3 regions of the Acidovorax sp. JHL-9 genome follow, and region 2 is predicted to be linked to each of the others. Evidence: predicted binding sites of a transcription regulator. Region 2 holds the regulator's gene; each other region holds the start of a gene.
What was found. The regulator HrcA, encoded in region 2, represses chaperone genes, less so after heat shock. The targets are predictions, from matches to a motif close to TTAGCACTCNNNNNNNNNGAGTGCTAA.
Positions count from the first base shown of each region.

Region 1: the regulator HrcA is predicted to act here: its motif matches at 1,268-1,294, upstream of rpoH (RNA polymerase sigma factor RpoH).
Region 3: the regulator HrcA is predicted to act here: its motif matches at 1,933-1,959, upstream of K225_RS0119900 (co-chaperone GroES).

Region 1 covers NZ_AUEX01000001.1:297,903-301,178, forward strand. The annotation lists gene ftsY (signal recognition particle-docking protein FtsY) at 1-763, shown strand, start outside; gene cutA (divalent-cation tolerance protein CutA) at 767-1,105, opposite strand; gene rpoH (RNA polymerase sigma factor RpoH) at 1,325-2,266, shown strand; gene K225_RS0101355 (tripartite tricarboxylate transporter substrate binding protein) at 2,385-3,276, shown strand, end outside.
Region 2 covers NZ_AUEX01000025.1:330-3,605, reverse strand. The annotation lists gene recN (DNA repair protein RecN) at 1-490, opposite strand, end outside; gene K225_RS0114905 (NAD kinase) at 493-1,389, opposite strand; gene hrcA (heat-inducible transcriptional repressor HrcA) at 1,418-2,422, shown strand; gene K225_RS22265 (hypothetical protein) at 3,071-3,276, opposite strand, start outside.
Region 3 covers NZ_KE384507.1:164,041-167,316, forward strand. The annotation lists gene K225_RS0119895 (AMP-binding protein) at 1-1,473, opposite strand, end outside; gene K225_RS0119900 (co-chaperone GroES) at 2,051-2,341, shown strand; gene groL (chaperonin GroEL) at 2,517-3,276, shown strand, end outside.

The sequences.
Region 1 (3,276 bases), on a different contig from region 2:
CGGCGTCAAGGCCACGCAGCACCTGCTGGATGACCTCAAACGCCGCGTGAAAGACAGCAAGACCACCGATCCCGCCGCCGTCAAGGGCCTGCTGGCCGACGCACTGGCCGATCTGCTGCGCCCACTCGAAAAGGCCCTGGTGATTGGCGAGCACCAGCCCACCGTGATCATGGTGGCGGGCGTCAACGGCGCGGGCAAGACCACCTCGATCGGCAAGCTCACCAAGCACCTGGCCAACGAGGGGGCCAGCGTGTTGCTGGCGGCGGCCGACACCTTCCGCGCCGCCGCGCGCGAACAGCTCGGGGTATGGGCCGACCGCAACACCGTCGAGATCGTCAGCCAGGAGGGCGGCGACCCGGCTGCCGTGAGCTTTGATGCCGTCACTGCCGGCAAGGCGCGCGGCAAGGACGTGGTGCTGGTGGATACGGCCGGCCGCCTGCCCACGCAACTGCACCTGATGGAAGAGCTGAAGAAGATCCGCCGCGTGGTCACCAAGGCCGACGCCACGGCGCCCCACGAGGTGCTGCTGGTGATCGATGGCAACACCGGCCAGAACGCGCTGGCCCAGGTGCGCTCGTTCGATGATGCCCTGCAGCTCACCGGCCTCGTCGTGACCAAGCTCGACGGCACGGCCAAGGGCGGTGTGCTGGCCGCCATCGCGCAGGAGCGCCCTATTCCCGTGTACTTCATCGGTGTGGGCGAAAAGCTCGAAGACCTGGAAACCTTCAACGCGCGCGAATTCGCGCAAGCCCTGCTGACCTGAACGTCACACCCCGGCGGCCACCTCGCCATCCACCCAGCGCACATAGGCCGGCGTGGCCTGCAGCGCCTGCACCACCAGCTGCGGCAGCGTATAGGGGTGCAGCGCCTGCAGCAGCGCCAGCAATGCAGCGGTGGCGCGCGGCATGGTCTTGCAGTCCAGCCGCCATTCCGATTCTTCGTGCAGGGCGCCCTGCCAGTGGTAGTGCGAGGTGATGGCCTGCACCTGCACACAGGCCGCCAGCCGCGCCTGCATGACCGCCTGCGCCAGCCGGCGCGCGTCTGCCGCGCTGGCCACCGTGGTGGTGACCATGCGGATATCCACCGGATCAACGCCTGTTGCCATGGAACTCCCCCCCCTGCAAAAGGAACAGAGGGCAGTGTAAACAGGTCTTCAAACGCTCATCTATTCATAGCTACAAGATATTTCTGGTATTGCGTTTAAAGCCAATTTGATAGATGTATCTAGAATCAGGCACTTTGGAACAACCGGACGGGAACTCCGGGCTTAGCACTCCCTCCAACAGAGTGCTAACATGAAGGCTTAGAGGAAAGGATTCCTGGAATGACATTGCCATCTGGAACCGCAACGACGACTTTGGCCCCCGCCAATGCATGGGCACTGGTGCCGCCCTTGGGCAACCTGGACGCCTATATCTCGGCCGTCAACCGCCTGCCCCTGCTCACCCATGAAGAAGAGCAGACCTACGCCCGCCAGCTGCGCGAGCACAACGATGTGGACGCCGCCGGCCGGCTGGTGATGTCGCACCTGCGCCTGGTGGTGTCGATTGCACGCCAGTACCTCGGCTACGGCCTGCCCCATGGCGACCTGATCCAGGAAGGCAACGTGGGCCTGATGAAGGCCGTCAAGCGCTTCGACCCCGACCAGGGCGTGCGCCTGGTGAGCTACGCCATGCACTGGATCAAGGCCGAGATCCACGAATACATCCTGAAGAACTGGCGCATGGTGAAGGTGGCGACCACCAAGGCGCAGCGCAAGCTGTTCTTCAATCTGCGGTCCATGAAGCAGGGTTTCAAGGCCGATGCGGCGGCAGCCGATGCCAGCACGCTCCGCGACACCCTGTCGGACCGCGAAATCGACTCTGTGGCGGCGCAGCTCAATGTCAAGCGCGAGGAAGTCATCGAGATGGAAACCCGCCTGTCGGGTGGCGATGTGCTGCTGGACCCCGCACCCTCGGACGATGGCGAGCAAGCCTTTGGCCCCATTGCCTACCTGGCCGATGCCTCGCACGAGCCCACGGCCATGATCGAGTCGCGCCAGCGCGATGCGCTGGCCACCGATGGCATTGCGACGGCACTGGCCAGCCTGGACGAGCGCAGCCGCCGCATCGTGGAAGAGCGCTGGCTCAGGGTGAACGATGATGGTTCGGGCGGCATGACGCTGCACGAGCTGGCCGCCGTGTATGGCGTGAGCGCCGAGCGCATCCGCCAGATCGAAGTGGCCGCCATGAAGAAGATGAAGGCCGCGCTGGCCGATTACGCCTGAACGGCGGCTGTCCGCCGACCGGACCGCAGAGATCATTCAGCGCGCGACTGCGGTTGCGCGCTTTTTTTTGGGTGCCCGCAAATGCCTGTGCGCCTGTCCATGACCGGAGGATCTTTTGATGACCCCATCCCCCCTGCGCCGCGCCGCACTGGCACTGGCCCTTGCCGCGGCCTGCAGCCCCGCCCTTGCACAATCCACCGCGGCCCCGGCGACACCGGGCTGGCCCAGCAAGCCCGTCAAGCTGGTGGTCGGTTTTCCGGGCGGATCATCCCCCGACCTGGTGGCACGTACCCTGGCCGAGCCGCTGGCCAAGGCCCTGGGGCAGCCGGTGATTGTGGAAAACAAGGTGGGTGCTGGCGGCAACATCGCCGCCGATGCCGTGGCCAAGGCCAGCGATGACCACACCCTGGGCATCATGATCAACGGCAACCTGACGATTGCCAAGCTGATCAACCCCAAGATCCACTACGACCCGCTCAAGGACCTGGCCCCGATCAGTCTGCTTGCCACGGCCCCGCTGGCCCTGGCCGCACCGGCCAACGCACCGGGCGCCACCGCACAGGAGTTTTTTGAGGCCGCACGCGCCAGCGGCGACCGCTGGAGCTATGGCACACCGGGCGTGGGCACGGTGGCCCACATCGGCATGGAACTGCTCAAAGGCAAGGCTGGTGTTCAGCCGGTGCATGTGCCCTACCCGGGCAACCCACAGGTCATCAACGCCATCATCGGCGGCCAGATCCAGCTGGCCCTGCTGCCCCCGGCCATGGCGGCCGCGCAGGCCCGTGCGGGCAAACTGCGCGTGATTGGCATCACCTCCAGCGGGCGCAGCACGCTGGTGCCTGAATATCCCAGTCTGGCCGAAGCAGGCGTGAAGGACTTCAACCTCGAAATCTGGAACGCGGTGGCCGCCCCGCGGTCTCTGCCCCGGCCGGTGGTGGCGCGCCTGTCGGCGCTGTTCAGCGAAATCGCCCGCAGCCCGGACGTGCGCGCCAAGCTGTTCCAGCAAGGCT
Region 2 (3,276 bases):
GCCATTGGGTCCAGCTTGCGGCCAATTCCTGCAGCGAAATACCCGCATAAGCGTCCAGCAAGCCGCGCACGGAATCCGGGCGGGTCAGACTCTGCCATGCGTGCTGGCCATGAATGTCCAATAGTTGATCCCCGAGATAGCGCAGTTGTGTTGCGGTCGCCGGCGTGCCATTGATCCACGCTCGGCTTTTCCCTTGGGTGTCTACGGTTCTGCGCAGTAGCAAGATATCGTTGGCCTCTATCCCCGCTTCTTCGAGCCATGGCTGCAAGTGGTGGGGGGAATCGAATTCCGCGCACACATCGGCATGGCGGGCACCTTCACGCACGTACCCTGCATCCGCGCGAGCGCCCAGTGCCAGTTGCAGCGCATCCACCAGAATCGATTTGCCGGCCCCGGTTTCCCCGGTCAACACGGTGAAGCCTGTCTGTAGATCCAGAGCAAGTTCTCGAACAATCACGAAGTCCCGCAGGGTGATTCGCCTGAGCGCCATGATCAGGAGCCCCCTTCGTTCCAGCGTAACTTCTTGCGCAGTGTCGCGAAATAGTTCCAGCCGAGCGGGTGCAAAAAACGGACGCTGTGCTCGGAGCGCTGGACAAGAATCCGGTCACCATGCAGCAGTGACGCCAGCGACTGCATGTCGAAATTGGCGCTGACATCCCTGCCACTCACTATCTCGACGGCCACTTCGGTGGCATCCGATAGAACGATAGGGCGGTTTGAAAGGGTATGGGGTGCAATCGGAACCAGTACCCACCCTGGGATGGATGGATGGAGCATGGGGCCGCCCGCGGAAAGTGCGTAGGCTGTTGATCCGGTGGGTGAAGCAATGATGAGCCCGTCAGCCCTCTGGTTGGCCACGAATTGCCCGCCCACTTCCACGCGAAGCTCCACCATGCCGGATGTGGCTCCGCGGTTCACCACGACATCGTTCATGGCAAGGGCTTCGAAAACCGTGGCCTGCCCACGAACCACGCGTGCGCGCATCAGGGGGCGCAAATCCTCTTCGTACTCTCCGCACAGCATGGGCGTGAGCGCCGCCTGAAAGCTGCCGAAGGGGATGTCGGTGATGAAGCCCAGGCGCCCCTGATTGATTCCGATCAGCGGGGTGCCATAGCGCGCGAGCTGTCGACCGATGCCGAGCATGGTGCCATCTCCGCCAACGACGAGCCCCAGTTCGCATTGGGCACCAATGGTGTCCACGTCCATGGCGGGATAGGCGGTCAGTTTGGTATTGATGGCGGTTTCTTTTTCAAGCACCACCTGACATCCCTGGCGAACCAGAAACTGAGCTATCTCTTCGAGGGCGTGGCGCGAGCTATCGGCCATGGCGCCTGCAGCAGTTGCCTGATACTTGCCGATAAGCGCAACATGGCGGAAATTGGACGTCATCGCGAAATTACATCATTAAAATCATTCCATGCTCGATGACCGTGCCAAGTTGTTGCTGAAAGCGCTGGTCGAGCGCTACATCGCCGATGGGCAGCCTGTGGGTTCTCGCACCCTGTCGCGCGCTTCCGGGCTGGAGCTGTCCCCGGCAACGATACGCAATGTCATGGCGGATCTGGAGGAACTGGGGTTGATCGCAAGCCCCCACACATCCGCTGGAAGGATCCCCACGGCGCGCGGCTACCGCCTGTTTGTGGACACCATGCTGACGGTGCAACGGGATCCACTGACGCCGCCACAGCTGGCGCCAGAGCAGCCGCAAAAAGTGATTGCCAATGCGGCGCACCTTTTGTCGAACCTCTCCCAGTTTGTGGGCGTAGTGATGGCGCCGCGGCGCACCTCCGTGTTCCGCCATATCGAATTTCTTCGACTGTCGGAGCGCCGGTTGCTGGTGATCATTGTGTCACCGGAGGGCGATGTGCAAAACCGTGTCATCTTCACCGATGTGGACTATTCGCAGTCGCAGTTGATCGAGGCCGCCAACTTCCTGAATGCCCACTATGCCGGTTTGGCCATGGAGCAAGTCCGTGAAAAGCTCAAATCGGAGGTGGACATGCTGCGAGGGGAGATCGCTTCATTGATGCAGGCTGCGGTCAACATCAGTTCGGAAGCCCTTTCCGAAGCCCAGGATGAAGTCGTCATCTCTGGCGAAAGAAACCTGCTGGCAGTGAGCGATTTCTCGAGCGACATGGGCAACCTTCGCAGGGCCTTCGATTTGTTCGAGCAGAAAACCCAGATACTTCGCCTTCTGGACATCTCCAGCCAGGCAGAGGGTGTCCGTATCTACATCGGCGGAGAGAGCCAGGTTGTGCCGTTCGAAGAGCTTTCGATTGTTAGCGCACCTTACGAAGTGGATGGCAGGGTGGTGGGTACGCTGGGGGTGATTGGCCCCACCCGCATGCCCTATGACCGGATGATTCAGATCGTGGACATCACTTCCAAGCTGGTGTCCAACGCGCTCAGTTACCGCAAATAAACACCCTACAATACTTGCAGTGCCCCGTCTGGTTCAGCGTTGGCGCGCGAGGGGGCGTTAGCTCAGTTGGTTAGAGCAGAGGACTCATAATCCCTGTGAGTGAGCGTGGCCCTGTAGTGTTCTTTGTTACGTTTCAACGACTTACGCGCAAGGCATAGAGGTGCGTGGGTCGAAATAATCCCTGAGCCGGTGCATTTCCGGGCCGACTCAGGAAATGCTCAGGTGATGGGCGCTTCAGCGAAGCGCTTAGAAGCTGTAGCATTAGAAGTTTCGGGCCTCTAGCTCATGCCTGGTTAGAGCAGCGGACTCATAAAATTTGTGCCATACGTTTGGAAACTGCGTATGGGATGGTGTCAAATTCGGCGAAACCTAAGCGCAGCAATGCGTATGGCAACGCCGAGCCAAGCTTCAGTGCGAAAGTGCTGTTGAAGGTGTAGAGACTAGACGGCACCCACCTAAGGCGAAAGCTATGGTGAAGGCATAGTCCAGGGAGTGGCGAAAGTCACACAAACCGGAATCCGTTGGTGCCGAGTTCGACTCTCGGGGGGCCCACCAAAACGAAAAGCCAACCTCTTTCGGGGTTGGCTTTTTCGTTTGTGTCGCCACTGTCGCCGTGTCGCCACACCATCATCTATAGTCAGATTTCTATCATGAATAGCTCACCGCATTTTCCCTGCAGTGAGCTCTTACGAGATCAAGCCAAGGTTCGTACCAGTACCAAGTTTTTGCAACTTGGACGCCCAGTCCTTTCGATGAGTTCTTGGCATCTTGTGACTGCCACAGTGAGGTGTGCGCATGCATATTGAACTTGGTGAAGCCCTCTGACTGGATGATTGAAACAACTTCACCAGGGA
Region 3 (3,276 bases), on a different contig from region 2:
CTTGCCATAGCTGTTCTTGGGCAAGGCGGACACGAAACGGTAGAGCCGAGGGCGCTTGAAGCGCGCGATGTGCGCCAGGCACAGCGCGTCCAGCGCATCGGGGGTCACGCCCTCATTGCCCACCACAAAGGCCACGGGCACCTCGCCCCACTCCGCATCCGGCTGCCCCACCACGGCCACCTCGCGCACCTGCGGGTGCAGCAGCAGCACTTCTTCGACCTCGCGCGGGTAGATGTTGGAGCCGCCCGAGATGATCACGTCCTTGGAGCGGTCCTTGAGGGTGAGAAAACCGTCGCCGTCCAGGCACCCCATGTCGCCGGTGCAAAGCCAGCCATCGCGCAGTGTCTGGGCCGTGGCCTGGGGGTTGTTCCAGTAGCCGGGCATCACGGTTTCGCCGCGCACCACCACCTCGCCGGTCTCGCCTGCGGGCACAGGCTGGCCGGCCGCATCGACCACGCGCACCTCCACCAGGGACTGCGCCACGCCGACCGAGGCCATGCGCTCGGCCCAGCGCGGGTGGTGGCGGTCGGCCAGCTGCGCGCGCGCGAGCGCGGTGATGGTCATGGGACTTTCGCCTTGGCCGTAGATCTGCACGAAGCGGTTGCCCAGGGTGGCCAGCGCGGCGCGCAGGTCGTCGGCATACATGGGGCCGCCGCCGTACACGATGGTCTTGAAGCCCGCCACCTCCGCGCCCGTGGCCCGCACATGCTCGACCAGCCGGTGCACCATGGTGGGCGCGGCAAACAGCGTGAGCTGGCCCACCGAGGCGGCCAGCTGCACCAGCTCGGCGGGCTCGAAACCGCCCGACACGGGCACCACATGGCGTGCGCCGCGCAGCACCTGGGCGTAGTTGTAGAGCCCTGCGCCATGCGACATGGGCGCGGCATACACCATGGCGTCGCCCGGGGCGATGTCGTCCACGTCGGTGAAATAGCAGGCCGTCATGGCCAGCAGGTTGCGATGCGTCTGCATCACGCCCTTGGGGCGGCCGGTGGTGCCCGAGGTGTAGAACAGCGAGGCGACATCGTGCGGCGCGCGGTCGCAAACCTCCATGGGCGCATGCCGCACGGCAGCGGCATAGGCATCCGAGCCCAGCACCAGCAGGCCGGCATCCGATGCCCCAGCTTCGCGCACGGCGGCAGCGAGCGCCTGCGATGCCAGCACCACGCGCGCACCCGAATCGGCCAGCACATGCGCCAGCTCTTTGGCATGCAGCTTGTAGTTGACCGGCACCGACACCGCGCCCGCCCACACAATGGCATGCAGCGCCTCCAGGTACTCCGGGCAGTTGGCGGCGTAGATGGCCACGCGGTCGCCCGGCTCCACACCGCACTGCGTACGCAGCCAGGCCGCCAGGGCCGCCGCGCGGGCACCCAGGGCGCCGTAGCTCAGCACCACCTGGTCGCCGTGCAGCACGGCAGGTTGATCGGGGTAGCGCTGGGCGCTGCGGTGGAGCAAATGGGCAAGGTTCATGGGGTACGTTCGATCACAAAAACATGCGGAAGGCCATGCGGCACTGTAGGCGACGGCGCCTGCGGCACGCACGCCGCGCCCCGCGGAGAAACCCGCACCCCCCCGGTGCGGCCTCGGATGCAAACGCAGTACCTGCTGCAGATGCAGCCGAAAGCCGCAACGCTGGACGCCGGCCAGCTCCTGGAAGCGGCGGTGAACAGGCTGGGCACTGGAGACGGCGCCCTCGCCACGACCGCGTTACAGTTGACTGGATTAATGGGGTTCAGCGCTTTCTGGTATTGCATCAAAAGCTACTCTTTCAATAGCAGTCCATTCCCACCAGAGACAGTGAACAGGCGACGAGACCCCATCGGGTCGGCGCAACCCCTGCAAAGTGACCGCCTGCCGCTGCACCCTCCCTCCCCCAAAATCCCCCATCCGCCAGGGGGCGTCTTGAAACGGCCACAAATGCCCCTATCATTAGCACTCGCCTCAAACGAGTGCTAACAAGGTGCTTGTCACGAGGAAGTTTGGCGGCGTCCGCAGTGCGGGCGCCTTCTCATCCGGCTTTTTATTGTCAATCAACAGGAGCAATGCAATGAACCTTCGCCCCCTGCACGATCGCGTGATCGTCAAGCGTATCGAAAGCGAAACCACGACCGCCTCCGGCATCGTGATCCCCGACAACGCCGCTGAAAAGCCCGATCAAGGTGAAGTGCTGGCCGTCGGCCCCGGCAAGAAGAACGACAAGGGCGAGCTGATCGCCCTGAACGTGAAGGTCGGTGACCGCGTCCTGTTCGGCAAGTACTCGGGCCAGACCGTGAAGGTCAAGGGCGACGAGCTGCTGGTCATGAAGGAAGACGACCTGTTCGCCGTTGTCGAGAAGTAATTGCTACTGCGCGGCCCACATGCGTCGTTGGGCGGTGCCCGGAATCCTCACGTACAGGCAGTACGTTCCGGTTCCTGCGCTCCGTCCGCCTAGCCTGTGAGCCGCTCGCTACGCAATTCTTTTCTCGACACAGTCATCTGTTTCTCGAATTTTTAGATTTCTCTAGGAGCCAAACATGGCAGCAAAAGACGTAGTTTTCGGCGGCGAAGCCCGCGCACGCATGGTTGAAGGCGTGAACATCCTGGCCAACGCGGTCAAGGTGACCCTGGGCCCCAAGGGCCGCAACGTGGTGCTGGAGCGCTCGTTCGGCGCCCCCACCGTGACCAAGGACGGTGTGTCCGTGGCCAAGGAAATCGAACTCAAGGACAAGCTGCAGAACATGGGCGCCCAGCTCGTGAAGGAAGTGGCTTCCAAGACCAGCGACAACGCCGGTGACGGCACCACCACCGCCACCGTGCTGGCGCAAGCCATCGTGCGCGAAGGCTTCAAGTACGTGGCCGCCGGCATCAACCCCATGGATCTGAAGCGCGGTATCGACAAGGCTGTCGCCGCCCTGGTCGTGGAACTGAAGAAGGCTTCCAAGCCCACCACGACTTCCAAGGAAATCGCCCAGGTCGGTTCGATCTCGGCCAACTCCGACGAAACCATCGGCAAGCTGATCGCTGACGCCATGGACAAGGTCGGCAAGGAAGGCGTGATCACCGTGGAAGACGGCAAGTCGCTCGACTCCGAACTGGACGTCGTGGAAGGCATGCAGTTTGACCGCGGCTACCTGTCGCCCTACTTCATCAACAACCCCGAAAAGCAATCCGCGATTCTGGACAACCCCTTCGTGCTGCTGTTCGACAAGAAGATCAGCAACATCCGCGACCTGCTGCCCACGCTGGAGCAAGTGGCCAAGGCCGGCCGTCCGCTGCTGATCATTGCCGAAGAAG